Regions from separate parts of the Sporosarcina sp. P7 genome, predicted to be linked through region 2. Evidence: a T-box and tRNA genes for the amino acid it is inferred to sense, from the RefSeq annotation. Region 2 holds a T-box; the other holds one or more tRNA genes.
The links. A T-box is a leader RNA that pairs with one kind of tRNA and senses whether it is charged. The one in region 2 lies ahead of CSV60_RS08835 (valine--tRNA ligase), so its partner is inferred to be a tRNA-Val.
Positions count from the first base shown of each region.

Region 1: it encodes a tRNA-Val, which carries the amino acid that the T-box ahead of CSV60_RS08835 (valine--tRNA ligase) is inferred to sense. The anticodon was not compared.

Region 1 covers NZ_PDZF01000001.1:92,179-103,591, reverse strand. The annotation lists gene CSV60_RS00505 (phosphatidylglycerophosphatase A family protein) at 1-7, shown strand, start outside; gene CSV60_RS00500 (TAXI family TRAP transporter solute-binding subunit) at 342-1,328, shown strand; gene CSV60_RS00495 (DUF1850 domain-containing protein) at 1,473-1,997, shown strand; gene CSV60_RS00490 (TRAP transporter permease) at 1,987-4,023, shown strand; gene CSV60_RS15925 (hypothetical protein) at 4,409-4,558, shown strand; tRNA gene CSV60_RS00485 (tRNA-Val) at 4,744-4,816, shown strand; gene CSV60_RS00480 (RluA family pseudouridine synthase) at 5,021-5,914, shown strand; gene CSV60_RS00475 (heavy metal translocating P-type ATPase) at 6,103-8,205, shown strand; gene CSV60_RS00470 (aldehyde dehydrogenase) at 8,305-9,693, shown strand; gene CSV60_RS00465 (UDP-N-acetylmuramoyl-L-alanyl-D-glutamate--2,6-diaminopimelate ligase) at 10,007-11,413, shown strand, end outside.
Region 2 covers NZ_PDZF01000007.1:113,015-124,427, forward strand. The annotation lists gene CSV60_RS08835 (valine--tRNA ligase) at 422-3,067, opposite strand; T-box leader at 3,121-3,338, opposite strand; gene CSV60_RS08845 (hypothetical protein) at 3,566-4,189, opposite strand; gene CSV60_RS16120 (hypothetical protein) at 4,260-4,388, shown strand; gene hemL (glutamate-1-semialdehyde 2,1-aminomutase) at 4,487-5,782, opposite strand; gene hemB (porphobilinogen synthase) at 5,784-6,764, opposite strand; gene CSV60_RS08860 (uroporphyrinogen-III synthase) at 6,745-7,527, opposite strand; gene hemC (hydroxymethylbilane synthase) at 7,520-8,449, opposite strand; gene ccsA (cytochrome c biogenesis protein CcsA) at 8,465-9,295, opposite strand; gene hemA (glutamyl-tRNA reductase) at 9,517-10,893, opposite strand; gene yihA (ribosome biogenesis GTP-binding protein YihA/YsxC) at 11,023-11,413, opposite strand, start outside.

The DNA of each region.
Region 1 (11,413 bases), on a different contig from region 2:
CTCATAATTAAAACGAACTGCTCTAGATCATCATTTCTAGCAGCAGTTTTTTTGTTGTAGATGAAATTAGTCAGTGCGTCTAGGATTACGGTTCTGTTATGAGGATGTGGTAAGCGGTGAGAGTGGAGAGTCCATTAGAACCACTACCTCTACCACGGCAGTCGCCTTCGCTGGAATAGGTGTTGGGGCAACACCTGATAAAGGCTATACATTTACGGGGGTCAAGAGCATAAAAGGAACAGGAAATAATATATAAATTATTATTATATTGACAAGTTAAAGCGCTTTCATGGTAGAATGGTAGTGTCTATGACTACAAAATGTAAAGGGGAGATGGTCACATGAAGAAAAATTCACTTCGCCTACTGGCGTTAGTTTCCATGCTTGCGCTTCTTGTGCTCGCAGCTTGCGGTAACGATGAAAAAGCCGACGGGAACAAAGATGAAGGTAAGACAGAGCAAGACTACAAGTTCTTGAGCTTACTTACTGGGGGAACACAAGGCACTTATTATCCATTAGGTGGATCTTTTGCTGAATTCATTACTGAAGAGACAGGAATCAAGACGACTGCTGAAGTATCTCAAGCATCTGCTGCAAACATGACAGCACTTAAAGATGGAGATGCAAACATTGCATTCGTACAAACTGACATCGCATACTACGCTTCTAAAGGTGAAATGATGTTTGATGGGGATGTAATTGACGACGTATCCGCTATTGGTGCACTTTATCCGGAAACAGTTCAATTGGTTACGTTGAAGAAAAACAATATCAAGACATTTGAAGACTTAAAAGGCAAAAGTATTTCAATAGGAGCGCCAGGTTCAGGAACAGCTGCTAACGCTGAGCAATTGCTTGAAATCCATGGTTTAGCTTTAAGCGATATCAAAGCACAAAACTTGGACTTCGGTGAGTCACAAGAAAGTCTACAAGCTGGACAAATTGACGCTGCATTCATTACAGCTGGAACTCCAACAGGTGCTGTTGAAGGTCTAAACGCTACTTCAGAAGTTTTCGTTATTCCAGTGGAAGAAGACAAAGCGGACGAATTAATCGAGAAATATCCATATTACACTAAAGAAATAATCCCTGCTGGAACGTATGGTTCCAAAGAAGAGACACCTGCAGTATCAGTAGGTGCAATGCTTGTGATGCAGAACGATATCTCTGAAGAACTTGGTTACCAGATCACAAAGGCAATTTATGAAAATGCTTCGAAAATCCAACATGCTAAAGGTGCTTTGATTAAAGCAGAAAACGGTTTGAATGGAATTGGTATTCCTGTACACCCAGGTGCACAGAAGTACTTTGACGAAGTGAACAAATAAACTGAATAAGTTATCGGATAGAATCATTTGGGGGCGGTAAAGCGAAAGCTTTATTCGTCCCATTCTTACTTTTTTAAAAACAATTAGCGGAATACATAAACTATTTTATCGTTTATATGTAATGAAACAGAAAGGATTTAGCGGATGAAATTACGAAAAATCGTTCTTCTGCTGACGTTTCTAATCGGAATTGTAATGCTGATCATCTGGTTTTATCCGTATAGACAAATGATCATATTTGAAGAGGTTCGGAGCGAACAACCAAAAGCGTATTATCTTCCATTACACGAGAATAGAAATTTTCAAATTCAATATATTCATTCAATCCATTTGTCCAATGTGAAAGAGCAGTATCGCATTACCGACAATGGAAAGCTCCGTTTCGAATTTATGCAGTATGAAGATGTAGCCATCGGTTTGCCGGGTTATGCAGAGGAAGGCGAAACACTGCAAGTAGAAGATGGTGTTTATACGCTTACATTCGAAAACCGCGTAATAGACTCGTTTGTTCTCTACGTAGGTAGGGTGAATACAGATCTGTCTTTGCGATATGAGCAACAAGATTATCATCTAAAAGAATTTCTTCAAAAGGGGCATTCTTATGAATTTCATGTGGCGAAGGTTTCAAATTATAAGATGTTAAAAGGAGTCAGATTAAATGAAAAATAATAAAGATCGGGAAAAAGATATTCCCGCTATCTCTGATGAAGAAATGGGTACACTTTCTGAACAAGAACAACTCGAAATTCTTCAAAAGTACGACCCTGAATCCAATACGAGAGATCTGAAAGGTCTTATCGGGAAGATTGTATTTTTCGGTTTGTTAGCATTTTCGATTTTCCAGCTGTATACAGCGATTGGAAAACCATTTACAGCTCAAATCCAGCGATCGATTCACTTAGGATTTGCTCTATCACTTATTTTCCTATTGTTCCCTGCTAGGAAAAAGATCAGTGTGCGTCGTGACAAAGTTCCGTTTTATGATATTATTTTATCCTTATTGGCGATAGCAGTTGGTTTATACTGGCCACTATTTATCGACGAACTAGTATTTCGTGTGGGGCGTGTATCCGATGTCGATTTAATTATCGGTATTTTAGCGGTTCTCCTCACACTAGAGGCAGCAAGACGTGCGGTAGGAATGCCGATCACAATCATTTCCGTAGTGTTTCTAGTTTATGCGTTCTTTGGACCTTATTTCCCAGGGTTCCTTGCACATAGAGGGCAAAGTGTGGAAAATCTCGTTCAACTCATGTTCTTTACAACGGACGGGATTCTCGGTACGCCAATCAGTGTATCCGCCACTTTCATATTCGTCTTCCTGTTGTTTGGAGCGTTCTTAGTAAAGACTGGTGTTGGTAACTACTTTAATGACTTGGCGGTAGTATTGGCGGGACGTTTGACTGGCGGACCGGCAAAAGTCGCTATTTTCTCAAGTGCTTTGCAAGGTACAATTTCAGGTAGTTCTGTAGCAAATGTCGTGGGATCTGGTTCGTACACGATCCCGATGATGAAGAAGCTAGGGTACCGAAAAGAATTCGCAGGCGGAGTAGAGGCAGCTGCGTCTACAGGTGGGCAGATTATGCCACCCATCATGGGGGCCGCTGCATTCCTGATGGTTGAATTTATCGGCGGCGTTACGTATTGGGAAATTGCCAAAGCAGCAGCTATCCCTGCGTTGCTGTACTTCACCGGAATTTGGATCATGACCCATTTCGAAGCAAAGCGTGTTGGTTTGCAAGGGATGGATGCCTCGCAAATTCCTAATCGTAAAGAAACGCTAAAAAAGATTTATTTATTACTACCGATTATAGGTATTATTGTCTTCCTATTAATAGGTATTCCGACGATGAAAGCGGCTTTACTCGGTATCGTATTAACCATTGCAGTAAGTGCAATTAGTAAAGAAACGAGAATTGGCTTTAAAGATATGATTGAGGCGTTAGTAGATGGTGCCCGTACAGCATTGGCTGTAGCAGCTGCAACAGCTTGTGCGGGTATTATTGTCGGTGTTGTCGTCAAGACGGGTCTTGGGCTTAGCTTGGCAACCGGCTTGATCTCGGCAGCCGGCGGTAACATCTTGCTCACATTAATTTTCACGATGTTCGCGGCAATCATTTTGGGGATGGGCTCTCCAACGACGGCAAACTATGTTATTACATCTACAATCGCGGCCCCTGCTATCATTACATTATTGATGCTAGATGAGCCTACAGGTGCAGCTGTGCCGATTGTAGTGGCGGTATCTGCACACTTATTCGTATTTTACTTTGGTATCATTGCAGATATCACACCGCCTGTTGCACTCGCTGCCTTTGCAGCCTCTGGTATTTCAGGTGGGGATCCGATCAAGACTGGTGTCACTTCCGCAAAACTAGCAATTGCTGCATTCATCATCCCGTACATGTTCGTCTTTAATCCGGCGATGCTGATGCTCGACTCGAGTATACTAGAGATTGTTTGGGTGACTTTGACCGCCATTATTGGTATGGTCGCAATCGGGGCGGGGATCATTGGTTTCTGGTATAGTAAACTGAACTGGATTCTGCGAGTCATCACGATATGTACAGGCATGTTGTTGATCTACCCAGAAACTATCACAGATATTATCGGTTTAGTATTATTCATCGTCTTGCTGGTGTCTCAGTGGATGGGTAATAAGAAAAATAATTCGCCAACATTGGCTTCAAATTAAATAATTTCTAAAAAGACTTGCCAGCTCGAAATGGAGCTTGCAAGTCTTTTATTTTACTAATGAAAGATAAGAATTTTCAGAAAGTTGTACACGCTCTTACATCTCTATAAATCTTGTTGGCTGAAAAGAACTAGATTAAATAGAATTTTTACTAGAGGACGGGTCTACTATATAAGGATTCCATCGAAACTTGAATTTCAAAACACATGATAAAATAAAAGTCAAGAAGCCGAAGGACCAAAAATAAGTCAAATTATTTTGGACTAATTACGCAGTTTTACCAACACGAGTTATGTATATACTACATATAAGCGAATCAGTCATAACGAATAAACTATATAGATCGGTACAGAAACCAATCAAATCAAAAAGGAGAGAAAATACTATGAGTACACAAGAGACATGGTGGGAAAACGTTTTTGAAGGGCACTTGGCACATGGTTTCAACAAAGAACGTATGAGTGAGCTGGATCATGAAGAGTTTTTATATTTTGAGAATGAATCAACAGAAGAACAATTAAACCCTATGCAGTAAGTGAAGGGAGAAGCGTCTCTGAATAGTCTAATAAACGTCCATAAAAGTCGGTAATTTTTCTAATGGTATAGAAGAATTATCGATTTTTAATTTCTTTGTTTACAACAAGGAAAGATAATGCTATTATAGTATTTGTGCTTGAGAGCCTAACTAACTCACTTCAATAGGCACATCCTAGTATGATCGATTCCGTAGCTCAGCTGGGAGAGCGCCACCTTGACAGGGTGGAGGTCGCTGGTTCGAGCCCAGTCGGAGTCATAGGTGCCAAACCTAAGTTATTTACCGTAGGAACACGGTTTATAACAATAAACAGTCCTATTAGACCGAATGTCTAGGGGCTGTTTTTTTATGTCTAGATTTTTTCACATGTACTGTCAAATGATATTCAAGCGCACCATCCGTCATGCGGTGAATAGTTATAATACGAGCACCTATTTAAATAAGCAGGAGGGCTAACATACAATGAAAAGAAAACAGATTACATCTAATGTACAAAAATATACAGTGGAAGAACAGATAGAGCTCTTGCCGTATTTATTGAAGGTTATGTCAAAAAGCAGTAGAAATTCAGTGAAATCCATTCTTACACGTGGCCAAGTTATGGTGGATGGTCAGATGACAACAAAGCATAATCAGCCGTTAGCGCCTGGACAAAAGGTGGAAATACAAAGCAATAAAACGGCTATAAATGTCTCTAAATTAGTCGGTGTATCTATTCTCCACGAAGATGACGATATTATCGTGATCAATAAAGATGCAGGCATTCTTTCTGTAGCTTCTGAAAAAGAAAAAGATCAGACTGCCTATAGAGAAATTACAAAGTATGTGAAGAGGAGTCATCCTGAAAACCGAATTTTTGTTGTGCACCGTCTGGATAGAGATACATCGGGTGTGATGATGTTTGCTAAAAACGAAGAAACCCAGCAAGCGTTGCAAAGTACATGGAATGAATCGGTAAAGGAACGTTTGTATACTGCGCTTGTCGAAGGGAAAGTACGTACACAATCAGGAACTATTTCGTCTTGGTTAACGGAAAATAGTGCATTCAGAGTATATTCAAGCCCAACTGACAATGGAGGACAACATGCCATTACACATTATAGAAGAGTACAAGCGAATAAAAGTTGCTCATTGTTGGAAGTTCTTCTGGAAACCGGCCGAAAAAATCAAATCCGTGTGCATATGGAAGAATTGGGTCATCCAGTGATGGGTGACAAAAAGTATGGTGCTACAGGCAACCCTTTGCGTAGAGTGGGACTTCATGCCACAGCTTTGTCTTTTCTACATCCACGTACAGGGGAATTAGTTCGATTTGAAGCGGAAGTACCGCAAATCTTCATTACGCGCTCAAAATAAAAAATGGTTCATTTTGCAGTTCCTTAGGATATCCAAGGAACTGCTTTTTTATGTGATTTCATTCAAATGTATAGTTGAATGGCTAAATTGACAAAATATCTTGAATTGCATATACTAAAATTAATCAATCAAACGGACGGTTGAATGTTGAAAGGTAAAATGAACGAATTTTTGAGAGGACTGGTCACATGGCTTCTGAGAAAAATGTCTATCGCCTGCAAAATTTATCGTGCACAAGTTGTGCTGCGAAATTCGAGAAAAATGTCCGGCAGATTGAGTCTGTGGAAGATGTGCAGTTGAACTTTGGTGCATCCAAATTAACCGTTGCGGGAGAGGCTTCTATTTTGCAATTAGAAGAGGCTGGGGCATTTGACGGTATTAAAGTGTTTCCTGAAAAACAGCGGATTAGTAAACAACATACGCCTTTTTGGAAAAAACGTGAAAATCAAACGACTATTACTTCGTTAGTTTTGCTACTAGCAGGGTATGCAGTATCTACCGCAAATGGTGATCATAACTGGCTGTCGATTGCTCTGTTTCTCTCTGCCATTATAATCGGTGGATTCAGTTTGATGAAGGAAGGATTAACGAATCTTTTTAAACTTGAATTTGATATGTCTACATTGATGACAATCGCAGTCATTGGGGCTGCACTCATTGGTGACTGGGCAGAAGGTGCGGTCGTAGTGTTCCTCTTCTCTGTCAGTGAAGCATTGGAAAGTTATTCAATTGATAAAGCGAGAAATTCCATTACATCACTAATTGAAATCGCCCCTACAACGGCCATTGTACTTCGCGGAAATAATGAATTGGAAGTAGATGTAGAGGATTTACGAATTAATGATGTGATTTTGATTAAACCGGGACAAAAGATTGCGATGGATGGTGAAGTGATCCAAGGTGACTCATCCGTTAACCAAGCCGCCATTACAGGTGAGTCTGTGCCCGTACACAAAGTACTAGGAGACGAAGTGTTTGCAGGTACCTTGAATGAGGAAGGTGCAATGCAAGTCCGCGTGACGAAACTAGCTGAAGATACTACGATTGCCAAAATCATTCACTTAGTAGAAGAAGCTCAGGCGGAAAAAGCACCGACACAACAATTTGTCGATCGCTTTGCGAGATACTATACACCAGCTATTTTAGTTATTTCTTTACTGATCATGATTATACCTCCACTTTTAATAGGTGGAGTATGGGGTGAATGGTTCTATAAAGGTCTTGTCGTATTAGTAGTTGGCTGCCCTTGCGCATTAGTCATCTCCACGCCTATTGCGATCGTTACCGCGATTGGGAACGCTGCACGCAATGGTGTATTGATCAAAGGTGGCATTCATTTAGAAGAAACGGGACAAATCAACGTGGTAGCTTTTGATAAAACAGGTACGCTGACTGAAGGACGTCCGGAAGTAACAGATGTCGTGTCGGTTTCTTCATTAACAGAAGATCAAATAGTGCAACAAGCAGCTTCTATTGAGAAGTTTTCCCAACATCCATTAGCCTCATCGATTATGCGGGCAGCGGAGAAATTACCGCTTGGATTACTGTCGGTACATCAATTCCAATCCATTACAGGCAAAGGCGCAAAAGCTATGATTGGAGAGCGTGTCGTACATGTGGGAAGTCCTAATTTATTCCGGGAAATGAACACAGTGGCAGAATCCATTGAACAGCAGATTTTAGCGTTTCAGAAACAAGGTAAAACCGTTATGCTCGTCTGGTCTGAAGCGGGTTTAGAGGGAATAATAGCAGTAGCTGATCAAGTGCGTAAAAGTAGTGTGAAGGTTATCCAGAAGCTTCATGAGATGGGTAAGAAGACGGTGATGCTAACGGGTGATAATCAATCGACCGCTCTAGCAATTGGAGGGCAACTTGGGTTATCGGAAGTCAAAGCAGAATTATTACCCGATCAAAAAGTCGAGATGATTAAATCATTAGGTCAATATGGTAAAGTAGCAATGGTGGGTGACGGAGTGAACGACGCGCCAGCATTAGCTACAGCAAATGTCGGTATTGCAATGGGAGGTGCAGGAACAGATACTGCACTTGAAACGGCAGATATTGCATTGATGGCAGATGACTTGGAGAAACTTCCCTATACGATCAAATTAAGCTCGCGCACGAAACAAATCATTGTACAAAATATCTCGATCGCACTTGGTTTAAAAGTACTTGCGCTACTTCTCATTATTCCAGGTTGGCTGACATTATGGATGGCGGTCATGGCAGATATGGGTGCGACGGTCATTGTCGTATTAAATTCATTGCGACTCATGAAAAATAAAATATAAAATACGTAGAAACTTCAGTCGAATCAATCGTCTGAAGTTTTTTCTATTGAATAAAATGGTAGACTGATAACAACAACAATCATGAGGAGTGTGGATAATTTGGCAATGACCAGTCTGGAACTTGAAATGATTATGAACAAACAGAAGCAATATTATGTCTCAGGAGTAACGCGTAGTATTTCATTTCGAAAAATGATGCTGGAAAAGCTGTATAAAGCGATTCAAAAGCATGAGAAAGAAATCTCGGATGCATTGCATAAAGATCTACACAAACCTCCGCTCGAAGCCTATGTAGCAGAGATAGGCTTTGTGTTATCCAGTATTACACATATGATGGATCACTTGGAAGAATGGGCAGCGCCTGAAAAAGTTAAGACACCACTCCATTTACAACCGGCAATGAGCTTTATCGTGAAGGAACCATATGGCACTGTATTGATTATCGGACCCTTTAACTATCCGTTCCAACTGTTGATTGATCCGTTAATAGGCTCGATCGCAACAGGGAATTGTACAGTGTTGAAACCTTCGGAAGATGCATTGCATACAGCTGCTGTCGTAGACAAAATCATTTCAAGTGTCTTTCCAGCGGAGTATGTAACCGTTGTGCATGGTCACAAAGAAGAGACACAACTGTTACTTGGCGCACCATTTGATTATGTATTCTTTACCGGAAGTGCAAAAGTAGGGAAAATCGTCATGAAAGCTTGTGCGGAGAGATTGACTCCATTGACACTAGAATTGGGCGGAAAAAGTCCAGCCGTTGTCGATCATACCGCAGATATCAAAAAAGCGGCAGAGAAGATTGTTTGGGGTAAGTATATGAATGCAGGTCAAACATGTGTAGCACCAGACTATGTATTAGCTGACGTTTCGATTTACGATGAGTTGTTAACTGAAATGAAGAGCGCTATCCAACGTTATTACGGGAAGGATGCACAGAAGAGTGCTGACTACGGTCGCATAATTGCGGATCGTCATTTCGATCGGCTGGCGAAAATATTAGAGCAAGATCAAGCATATATCGTAGAAGGCGGCAAGACAGATGCTGCGGATAAATACATCGAGCCGACGATTTTAGCGCTTTCGGACTGGAATAGCGCAAGTATGCAAGAGGAGTTATTTGGGCCGATTTTGCCTGTTCTTCCGTATGATAATTTAGGTGTGGCCATTCAGCACATTAGCATGTTACCTAAGCCGCTTGCTGCATACCTTTTTACTGAAAACGATGAGGCAGTCAATCATTTCATCGAAGTATTGCCTTTTGGCGGTGGTTGCATCAATGACACCATTTCACATGTGGCCAACATTCATTTACCGTTTGGCGGAGTAGGGCCTTCTGGAATGAATCAATACCATGGAAAAGCAAGTTTTGAAACATTCTCCCATTCGAAATCCATGATGAAAAAGAGTACCGCAGTATCGGTGCCTATAGCATTTCCTCCATATAGAGGGAAATTGTCAGTAGTAAAGCGTTTCATTCGCTAACTGTAAGGAAATTCAAACTATTGAGATGCGCTTTGCTGTCTTTTGACCAGCAAAGTGCCTTTGTGATCACCGATGATCTTTTTACAAATCAACATCATTCAAGTAACGGACAATAGGAGTAAATATTTCGGCATGATATAGAAACTTCACGCTATATTCCATGCTGGATGTGATAAGAAAAGATGCGTATAATAGGAATGATAGATACATTCTATAACACTTCATTTTCCAGAATAAAAAACCTTTTTGAATTACTATTCGCCTTTTTGTTATACTTACACGAGTTATTCACCAACGTATTGGAGGAGACCAAATGAACACGAAAGATTTACTATCTGTACTACCTGTAAAAACAATTAAAGGAACATTACCTGAAAATATAACAGACGTAGCGGTCGACTCAAGAGCTGTTCAAGACGGAGGGGTATTTGTTTGTCTAAAAGGTTATACAGTGAATGGTCATCACTTCGTCAAGAGTGCATTATTGAGTGGCGCACGTGTTATTATCGCATCAGAGCCTATCATAATAGATGAAGACCGTACAGCGGTCGTCTATGTCGAAAACACATCAAAAGCGATTGAGCTATTGGCATCTAAGTACTATCAGTATCCTTCGAAGCGGATGAAAATGATCGGTGTTACTGGAACTAATGGAAAAACGAGTGTCGGCAACATCATTCATGACATGCTACGACAGAATGATGAAAAAACAGCTGTTTCTGGTACGATTGGTTTTAAATTAAATGACATCCTCTATGAAACGGAAAATACAACGACTGATGTTTTGACTACTCAGCAGATGATTGCGCAAGCAGCAAATGAAGGTTGCGAATCAATGATCATGGAAGTGTCTTCACACGGATTAGTTGAAGGACGATTGGCAGGAACGGAATTTGATATCGCGATCTTCACTAACTTAACGCATGATCATTTGGATTATCACAAAACGATGGAGAATTACAGTGCGGCGAAAGGTTTACTGTTTGCACAATTGGGTCAGCAACTTGATCAACAAAAGTATGCAATCATCAATGCTGATGATCCATGGAGCAGTAAGATGATCGAAATGACATCGTTCCCAATTTACACATACGGTATTCATGTGAAGTCTTCATTCCAAGCAACAGCGATTGAAATGCAGTCGAACTTTACGAAATTCCAATTGCATGCTCCAGATGGAACGTTCCCCGTTACGATGCCGTTGATTGGAGAGTTTAACGTCTATAATTCGTTGGCCGCAATTGCAGCGTTATATGCGAAAGGAATGGCGACAGAAGATATTTTACCGCTACTGGCGAATGTATCGACAGTGAAAGGCCGTCTTGAAAAAGTGGAAACATCTTTACCACTGACTATTTTCATCGATTATGCACATTCGCCGGATGCGATTGAAAAAGCGATTGCTACAGTGCAACCTTTAAAAAAGGAAGGCAACCGTCTATTATTCTTAATAGGAACGGGAGGCAATCGTGATCGTCTTAAGCGCCCAATCATGGGAGAAAAAGCGGCAGCGGCAGATTATGTTGTCTTTACGACAGATGATCCACGAGACGAGCCATACGAGTCGATCTTATCGGAACTTAGTGCCACTATGCCGCATAACCAGTACGCATGTATAGGGGATAGAGAAGAAGCAGTGCGTCATACTATTGAGCAAGCAAATGCGGGAGACATCATTATATTTGCTGGAAAAGGTCACGAAGATTTTCAAATTATCGGC
Region 2 (11,413 bases):
ATACATCCTATAATGCGGATTTTTTTAACTTAACTGCAAAGCTAAGCCGACTTAACAAAAAATCCATAAACAACCTTCTACACACGGTCTAAATATTATGAATTCAATTATACCCATAAGAATCCAATAACACTATTTATAGGGTACTATGTTTTTATAAGAACATTGACTTAGATGGTTTTGGTTTTTACTTATTAAACTATTTCCTCCTCAAAAAGTAGGAATTCAGGCATAGGAACGGCAACTCTCAGAGCATTAGTCGGACAAGCGAGACAACCAAAGAGGGCAAAGCGAACTGGTTGGCCTACCGCGCGCACTTTATGAAGGCATCCTTTCATCCCACCACTCTCTACTTCAACATTAAAAAAAGCCCATTCAACAGCATCACACTGTCGAATAGGCCTTCTTTTTTAAACTACTTTTAAATCTCTTTCAACTCTGCAATACGACGCTCAACCGCCGCGTACTTCTCCAAATAATCCTTCTCTTTCGCACGCTCTTCTTCAACAACTGACTCAGGTGCTTTCGCAGTAAAACGTTCATTCGACAACTTGCCTTGAACCCGCTTCACTTCACCTTGCCACTTGCCAAGTTCCTTCGTCAAACGAGCCAACTCTTCGTCTATATCAATCAATCCTTCAAGTGGCAAGTACAGCTCTGCACCCGTCACGACTGCTGACATCGTTTTGCCTGGCGCATTCACTTTCACACCAATTGTTAATGTTTCAGGATTACAGAATCGCACAAGATAGTTACGGTTCTCTTCAAGTACCGCCACGGTCTTCTCGTCTTTCGCTGAAATATACAAATCGACTTTACGACTCATCGGTGTATTCACTTCTGCACGGATATTACGCACGGATTTGATGATATCCATCAACAATTTCATATCCGAAGCACGCGACTTGTCCATCATAGCCGCATCCACTTCAGGCCACTGTGCTACTGTAATCGACTCACCTTCATGGGGAAGGTTCTGCCAGATCTCTTCTGTTATGAAAGGCATCAATGGGTGCAATAAACGCATCGTCTGATCTAAAACATGCGCAAGAACCGAACGTGTCATTTTTTTCGCTGCTTCGTCTTCACCGTATAGTGGCAATTTCGCCATTTCGATATACCAGTCACAGAAATCATCCCAGATGAAGTTATATAACGCGCGGCCCATTTCACCGAACTCATACCGGTCAGCCAAGCTAGTTACCGATTCAATTGTTTCATTCAAACGAGTTAAAATCCATGCATCTGCAACAGATTTCTCTCCTGACAAATCGATTTCTTCATATGTCATGCCATCCATATTCATTAAGGCGAAACGGGAAGCATTCCAAATTTTATTGGCAAAGTTCCAGATCGCTTCTACTTTTTCTGTAGAGTAACGTAGATCTTGTCCTGGTGAAGAACCTGTTGCCAAGAAGTAACGCAATGCGTCTGCACCGTACTGCTCAATTACGTCCATTGGATCTACACCGTTACCGAGAGATTTAGACATTTTTCGCCCGTCTTCCGCGCGTACTAATCCGTGGATCAAGACATCCTTGAATGGACGCTCTTCCGTGAATTCAAGAGCTTGGAAAATCATGCGGGACACCCAAAAGAAGATAATATCATATCCTGTAACAAGGGCATCTGTTGGGTAATATTTTTTAAATGTTTCGCTGTCAACATCTGGCCATCCCATAGTTGAAAATGGCCATAAGGCAGATGAGAACCAAGTATCTAGTACGTCGTTGTCCTGAGTCCAGTTTTCTTCATCAGCTGGTGCTTCTTGACCCACATAGATTTCACCTGTTGTGTTGTGATACCAAGCTGGAATTCGGTGACCCCACCATAGTTGACGAGAAATACACCAGTCATGGACATTTTCCATCCATCCTAAGTAGGTTTTCTCGAAACGTTCAGGAACAAACGTCACTTTTTCTTCTTCATTTTTCTGCAGATTGATTGCTTGCTCGGCAAGTGGCTGCATATTGACGAACCATTGTGTAGATAGATACGGCTCCACTACCGCGCCACTTCGTTCCGAGTGTCCGACAGAGTGCATATGGTCTTCAATTTCAAATAGCACATTCATCTCTTGTAAGTCTTTGACGATTTGTTTACGGCATTCGAAACGATCCATGCCTTCGTACTTGCCTGCTAATTTATTCATCGTGCCATCTTCATTCATGACGAGCACACGTGGCAAGTTATGACGGTTACCTATTTCAAAGTCATTCGGGTCATGCGCAGGTGTAATTTTCACTGCACCGCTTCCGAAATCCATTTCTACGTAGTCATCCGCTACGATCGGAATCTCGCGTCCTACGATTGGCAATTTAACCATCTTACCGATCAAATGCTGGTAGCGTTCGTCATCGGGGTGAACTGCAACAGCTGTATCACCAAGCATCGTTTCAGGACGTGTTGTCGCTATTTCAATCGAGTCTGTGCCATCTGCCAATGGGTAGCGCATATGATAGAATGCACCTTGCACATCTTTATGAATAACTTCGATATCAGATATCGCTGTCTTCGTTGCAGGGTCCCAGTTGATGATATACTCTCCGCGGTAGATCAGCTTTTTCTCATACAACTTAACAAATACTTCACGTACTGCTTTTGACAATCCTTCATCCAAAGTAAAGCGCTCTTGTGAGTAGTCAAGAGCTAGACCAAGCTTCGCCCATTGTGCACGGATATGGCTCGCGTATTCTTCTTTCCATTTCCATGTTTCTTGTACAAAGTTTTCACGTCCAAGATCATAACGTGTTTTACCATCGGCGCGAAGTTTTTCTTCTACTCTTGCTTGTGTCGCAATTCCTGCGTGGTCCATTCCCGGCAACCATAGTGCGTCATACCCTTGCATACGCTTCATGCGGATGAGCATATCCTGTAAAGTCGTATCCCATGCGTGTCCTAAGTGAAGCTTTCCGGTAACGTTCGGTGGTGGGATCACAATTGTATACGGTTTTTTCTCGCTTTTTACATTCGATTCAAAATACTTACCTTCAAGCCACCATTCATAACGTCCTTTTTCCACTGCCTGCGGATCGTATTTGGTCGGCATCGTCAATTCGTCAGTCATTTCATTTCCTCCTTCAAATAAAAAGGGATACAAAAAAGCCCCACTCATCCCGGTAAAAGGACGAAGGAGCTCGTGGTACCACCTTTATTTATGAATGCAAAAAGCATTACATCTTCATGATTTGGTAACGGTCTTCACCGGTTCCTGCTACTCATATTTCACAGAAACTGCTCATAGGGGACTTCCATATGCGGTTTCCAGGTACGTTCCACCAATCGTACCCTCTCTAAAGAAAACGGTTCACATGTACTTTCCTACTCTTCGCATTTATATTCATATACACATTATTATAAGCGAAACATGTAGAGTCCGTCAACTGAATAGCAGTCTATAGAGAAAGGATGGTGAACGATGCGAAAAGGTTATAATCCCTATCTGTTGCCGCCGTGGCTTCGGAAAACAAGATTTTACTGTAAAGGCTGTATCATCCCGATCACCGTGTTTCAATTGATTCGATTACTACTTATCCCGACCACTGGCGATTTTTTAGTATTTTGCTTACTCGCTGCTTTGTCCTTCTGCTTCTACAAAAACATTATTTGAGTGGAAGATCTTTCTCGTTATATCGTCATCCATCTCGGCGATGTATAAGAGAAAGTCTTCCATTTCATTATTTACTTGTTCAACGGCACGATCAGCATTTGCAAGAAACTCTAAATGGGATGTCGAGGCAGCTACGAACTGTGGTGCTGCGGGCACTTCTTCGATTACAACCGGTTCTTGTACAGGCTCTTCCTGTTTCAAGTGAACGGTCCACTCAAGTTTCAATCCCCCGTCTTCCTGTGATGAAGATTTAATATCTCGCACTTCCAGTTGCAAGTCGCCATCGAGTTCTACTGGTAGATCAACATTCAAAGGCACAGCATATTCAAAATATCCTTTATTGTTTTCTACTTCCACGTCATGAATAACTAATACATCTTCAGTTGCCAATTCTACTTGCTTGTCTGCATCAAATACAACGTTTGCCGCGATATGATAGATCCCTTGCAAACGGATTGCATCTTCCGTACGTTCTTCCGTAAACCCTGGCGTCACCTTTACCTCAGCCGATTTAGCAAATGCCCCGTACTCCACAGGGAAATAAAAAGACTCTTGCAATGTCCATTGATGTGTTGTCATTTTCGCTTCACTCCTTTTCTTAACTCAGGCTACTATATGAAGAAATAAAGGAATTTAGAAGTGAAGTATAATGTGGAATGGGAATGGGAATGAAACGATCGCAACCGCGCTATTAAAGCCTAGCATCGCGCCAAAAGGACAGCACACCGCGCAAATGCCAGCGTACACCGCGCTATTGATCCCGAAGACCGCGCCATAACATCTGAAAACCGCGCCAATCCTCGCCAACACCGCGCCATCATCATAAAAAATGAACATAAAAGCGCCAAGCAATAAAATCTGCTTGACGCTTCAAGATTATCGTTTCAACTTCTCAAACACTGTATGGAAAGCTTCCACAGTCTTCGCGATATGCTCTTCTGTGTGGGCTGCTGACAAGAACATACCTTCAAATTGGGAAGGTGGTAAGAAAATACCTTCTTCTGCCATTAGACGGTAATACTCTGCGAACAGTTCCAAATCGGAAGTTTTCGCTTTATCGTAGTTATTGACACGTTGATCCGTAAAGAAGAACCCGATCATCGAACCAGCACGGTTGACGGTATGTGGAATATTATTAGCTTTCGCTGCTGCGCGGAAACCTTCTTCCAACTGATCGCCAAGCTTGATGAAGTGTTCGTATGTTTTCGGCGTCAACTTTCTCAACGTTTCAATACCTGCCGTCATGGCTAACGGATTGCCAGACAATGTACCCGCTTGATAAATAGTTCCTGCCGGTGCTACATGTTCCATAATCTCGCGAGAACCGCCATACGCACCTACAGGCAATCCACCACCGATAACTTTACCAAGACATGTAAGGTCGGGTTTGACGTTGAAGTGACCTTGTGCACATTTATATCCTACACGGAATCCAGTCATGACTTCATCGAAAATTAATAATGAACCGTTTTCTTCTGTTAACTCACGTAAGCCTTTAAGGAAGCCACTATCCGGTCCTACAACGCCCATGTTTCCTGCAACCGGTTCTACAATAATTGCAGCTAGATCGTCTCCATACTCTTTAATGGCCAATTTAACACTTTCCAGATCGTTATACGGGACCGTGATCGTGTTTTGTGCAATCGTTTCAGGCACTCCAGGGCTATCAGGCAAACCTAATGTAGCAACACCCGAACCTGCTTTAATAAGTAAGGAATCCGCATGCCCGTGATAGCAACCTTCGAATTTAAGGATCTTGTTACGCTTCGTATAGCCACGTGCTAAACGAAGTGCACTCATTGTTGCTTCTGTACCAGAAGACACCATACGTACCATCTCGATGGATGGTACACGGTCGATTACAAGCTCTGCCAATTCATTTTCCAGAAGTGTAGGTGCTCCGAAACTTGTACCTGTTTCAGCTACTTTCTGCATGGCAGATACTACGTCTGGATGTGTGTGTCCTAGGATTAGAGGACCCCAAGATAGAACGTAGTCAATATATTCATTGCCATCGATATCCTTAATGATCGCACCTTTACCACTTTCCATAAAGATCGGATCCATATTAACTGATTTGAAAGCACGCACTGGTGAGTTGACGCCACCTGGCATTAAATCCACTGCTATTTTGAACGCTTCTTCAGATTTCGTATATGATTTTTGTCCCATATTATTTCTCCTCCAACCAGCGAGCTGCATCTTTTGCATGATATGTCATGATGATATCTGCACCTGCACGCTTCATACTTGTTAATGTTTCTAACACAATTTTCTTCTCGTCTACCCAGCCGTTTAATGCAGCCGCTTTGACCATTGCGTATTCCCCACTGACGTTATATGCCACGACAGGTAGGAGTACATGATTTTTTACGTCGCGAATGATATCGAGATAAGACAATGCTGGCTTAACAATTAAGAAATCTGCGCCTTCAAGAATATCAGATTCCGCTTCACGCATTGCTTCCATACGATTTGCTGGATCCATTTGATACGTTTTACGATCGCCAAATTGTGGTGTGGATTGCGCCGCTTCACGGAATGGACCGTAATAAGCAGACGCATATTTAACTGCATACGACATAATGGGAATGTTTTGGAATCCTGCATCATCTAGCGCTTGACGAATGACCGCTACAAAACCATCCATCATATTCGAAGGTGCAATGATATCCGCTCCCGCTTTTGCTTGACTGACTGCTGTCTTCGCTAGCAGAACGAGACTAGCATCGTTATCTACATCATTGTCGTGAATAACGCCACAGTGCCCGTGATCTGTATACTCGCATAAACAAGTATCCGCTACAACGACCAATTGCGGATGCCGTTCTTTCACCGCACGTGTTGCACGTTGAATGATTCCTTCGTCGTCATATGCTTCAGTGCCCGTTGCATCTTTATTCGAAGGTATACCGAATAAAATAATTGATGAAATACCTAATTCGACGACTTCATCCGTTTCTTTTAATAATAAATCAATAGAAAACTGATCTACTCCTGGCATAGAAGCGATTGGATTACGCACGTTCTCGCCTTCTGTAACAAAGATAGGATAAATGAAATCCGCTGCTTTAATTTCTGTCTCTCTAACCATCGCTCGAACGGTAGGATGTGTACGAAGTCTACGATGACGCTTAAATTCTATTGGACTCATTTGTGAACTCTCCCTTTCGTTTGGCCAGTTCATGGACTAGCTCGACTAATGTATACGTTTTGGGCTTGATGTGAACAGGCGCACCCACTTTTAACAATGCACGTTCCGTAACATGACCGATCGCGCAAACCGTAAAGCCAAACCATGTTGTTTTCGGGGCAATACTTGAAGAGAATACTTCCACCGCCGACGGACTTGCGAACAATACGGACACTTGATTTTTATGAAGTATAAAACGACACAATTTATCTATTTCACTCGTTGCACTTTTGGTCTCATAGACTGTCCATTCGGAAACATGAAACGGCAACTCCTCACGAATCAAACTACCAGCAAGAGTACCTTTCAAAAAGACCACGTGTAATCGTTCCGACTCTTTTGGATTAAACTGTTTGACGAAAACATCTGCACTAAACACGCTTGGAATGAAAGATACGGCAAAGCCGAGTCGATCTAACGCTGCCGCTGTTCGAGTTCCGACTGCAGCCACTTTTCCTTTGAACGTATCTGCTGTTACATTGAACCGCAACATTTTTGCACGGAACGCAGCAACTGCTGATTGGCTCGTAAAAATGAGCCAATCAGCTTTCATTGCTTGTTGCAACTTTTGCTGATCAGCCTTCTTTCGTATTTCTCCCACTTCAATTAGTGGAATTGAAACCGGAATGCCTCCGTACTTTTTCACCAGTTCGGCAGCTTCCGTGGATTTTGGTGTTCCTGTGAAAATAACCGTTTCTCCTGCTAACGGTAATGCGTTACGCATCCATTTCCGCCTTCACTTTCTCGATTACTTCAGCAGCACCTTGCTCACGTAAAATTTTACTGACTTCTTTACCCACTGCAACAGGATCTGTTCCTTTCACTGTTTCACGGAACACTTGAATTGCATCCGGAGACGCGATGAAACCAGTCATTTCCACTTCATTACCATCAAACTTTGCAAATCCTCCGATTGGTACTTGACAAGAACCATCCATTTCATTAAGGAACGTGCGCTCAGCTTGTAGCTCAATCCATGTGCTCTCATCTGTTAATTTCGCTAGTTCATTTAGTAATTCTGTATCGTCTTCACGACATTCAATCGCTAATGCTCCTTGTCCTACTGCTGGAATACAATCTTCGAGCGATAGGTGTTCTGTGACGATGCTGTCATCCCAGCCCATACGCTTAAGTCCTGCCGCAGCCAAGAGGATTGCATCAAATTCACCATCTTGGAGCTTACGTAGACGTGTATCAATATTTCCACGAATCCACTTAATTTCAATATCTGGGCGCAACATTAATAATTGTGAGCTACGACGAAGACTGGATGTTCCAACAACCGCGCCTACTGGTAAATCCATGAAGCGAACATGGTCGTTTGCGATGTAAGCATCACGTGGATCCACACGTTTAGGGATACAGCCGACTGTCAAACCATCCGGAATTACCGCAGGCATATCTTTCATGCTATGTACGGCAAAATCAATTTCTTTATCAAATAATGCTTGCTGGATTTCTTTTACGAATAACCCTTTACCGCCCACTTTTGATAACATGACGTCTAAGATTTGATCGCCTTTCGTAACAATCTCTTTTACTTCAAATTCAAATGGTGCACCTGCTTGCTTCATTTGTTCAATAAACCATTTCGTTTGAGTCAATGCCAGCTTACTTCTACGTGAACCTACAATAATTTTTCTCAAAAAACTCTTCCTTTCTTATATCCATAAATGAAATTGTGACAGCGTGCTGCCCAAAAAGAAATTCACAACCGTTAAAAGAAATGCAAATATCGTCATCCAAGCAAACTCCACTGATTGAAGCTTACCCTTATAGTTGAAATAAATAACCGAAGAATAGATGAGTAATACTGCAAAGGATCCCATAATTTTTACATCAAATAGAGACCAATTCTCAAGCGCTACATACGCCCATTGAACACCGAATAATAAACTGACGAATAAAATCGGGATGCCAGTATAGATCGACATTTTCATTCCCATCATCGTCTGATGCAAATTCGGTAGACTGGAAAAGCGTTTTCCAAATTTCTTACTTTTTAGTACGTTATATACAATCAAATACAATACAGCAAAAACAAATGCTAACGCGAACACTGCATACGAGAGGATTGCTGACGTAATATGGACAAACAGTACTTCCGAAATAAGCGAATCACCAACAGTGGATGCTGTGTATTTCAAATTGGAAAAGACATGAATCATTAAAAATACAAATCCAATGATATTTGTGAAAAACACCATGAAGTTCACTTTATAAATCAACTGGAACACAATAGATAATGTGACCAGTAACCATACATAAAAATAGATTCCTTCAACTAGCGATAATACTGGAAAGCGCTTCATCTGAATTATATAAAGAGATAAAATCGCGGTTTGTGTAACCCAGACGGTAACGATAAGCCAAAAAGCAGTACGATGAACAACTTTTGACTTCTTCAAGTAATCAATTAAGTAAAAAACAAGACCGAGGGCATAAAGAACAATCATGACTTCCTGAAGTCTTGCGACGGTTAAATCAACCATATGCTATTCTCTGCCTTTCAAGCGAAAACCTCTCTTTTGATAGTAAGGAGTGTTCGTCTATATTGTCTCAAATGAGAGGGTGTTACTGCAAATAATTGCATCCATAATAAGCATCTTTCTACTAGTTTACCGAATATTTATGCATGTATTGCCTATTTAACTGCAATAAAAAAGTGGGCCTGTATCATTCTTGTGAAAGACAGATACAGAACCACCTGGGATTAGTGTTGATAATGTAAGTTCGTCACATCCACACCATCTGATTTTCGATCAGCGCGCTTTTGAAGACGTTCTTTTGCTTGTAATGCCAGCTGTTCCTTTTCTGTTACGACATCTTCAGAAATTCCAAAGATTTGTTCGAAAAGAGCGAGTTTCTCTGCTGCTTTTTTATCAGTAGATAATTCTTTAGCCTGTAAAATAGGTTCTTTTAACAATTGATTAATAATGGATTTTGTATGCTTGTTCAGCACTTTCTTTTCACGTTCGGTTAAATCGGGCATTTTATTTTCGATACTCTGCATCGTTTCGCTCTGAATACGACTTGCTTTCTTGCGTAATGCAGAAATCATTGGCACGACACCAAGCGTTGTTAACCAATCCTTAAAGGCAACTACTTCCTGTTCGATCATCAGACCGATCTCTTCAGCTGCACGCTTACGTTCAGCCAAATTTGCTTCGACAATGCCTTGTAGATCATCGATATCATACAAGAATACATTGCTTAGTTCACCGATTTTCGGATCAAGATCACGTGGCACAGCGATATCCACCATGAATAACGGCTTGCCTTTACGTAGTTTCTCTACAAAATCCATCAATTCATAATCAATGACATATTCAGTAGCACCAGTAGAGCTGATTAAAACATCTGCTTCTAGTAATAAGCATTGCAACTCTTGCATAGATTTCGCTTCACCATTAAATTTCGCCGCTAGAATTTCTGCTTTGGAGAATGTTCGGTTGATTACAGTAATCTTCCCAACACCGCTTCCTTGCAAGTTCTTAACTGCTAATTCACCCATCGTACCTGCACCAAGAATCGCAATATGCTTATCCTTGAGTGAACCGAAAATCTTTCTTCCGAGTTCTACTGCTGCATAGGAAACTGACACAGCATTTTCACCAATTGCTGTATCGGTATGTGCTCTTTTTGCTGTCGTAATCGCTTGCTTGAACAATTCGTTGAATACGGTACCAGTTGTACCAATATTTTGCGCAGCGAAAAAACTACTACGAACTTGTCCTAATATTTGCGTTTCCCCAAGTACCATGGAATCAATGCCTGCAGTTACACGTAATAAATGTTCCACTGCACCATCTTCTTCATGAATGATCAAGTGACTCGAAAAGTCCTCCATGGGAATAGAAAACCAATCGGCTAGAAATCTTTTTATATAATATCGTCCTGTATGAATCTGATCCACCACCGCATAGATTTCTGTGCGGTTACAAGTGGAAATAATGATGTTTTCCAAGATGCTCTTTTGCTGTTGCAATGTTTGCATCGCTTGTGGCAAATCAGCCTCGACGAATGATAGCTTCTCTCTAATTTCGACAGGGGCGGTTCGGTGGTTAACACCGACAACGACTGTATACATTAGGTGCTCACACCTTTCGGAATCATTTTCTTATACTCATTATAACATACATAGCGCTTTAGTCGGAATGCAAATTGTGAACATCGTTTGAAGTCATAATGTAACAATTCGATAAAATTAGATCGTTACTTACATGCGACTTTCAATTTCATGCCATGCTTCATCCATCCCAATACCTTTTTCAGAGGAAAACAGGATGAGCGGCTCGTGTATCTCCATGTTAAATGTTGTACGAACGATTTTCTTATGCTTCTCCCATTTACCTTTAGGTATTTTATCTGCTTTTGTCGCTATGACAATCGTCGGGATATTGTAATGAGAAAGGAAATCATGCATCATGCAGTCATCTTTTGTCGGTGGGTGACGTAAATCAACAATCTGCACTACCGCACGCAATTCTTCTCGTGATGTAATGTACTGTTCGATCATACCGCCCCATTTTTCTTTTTCAGTTTTCGACACTTTGGCGTACCCGTACCCCGGTACGTCAACAAAAAATAATTTTTCCTCAATCTTATAG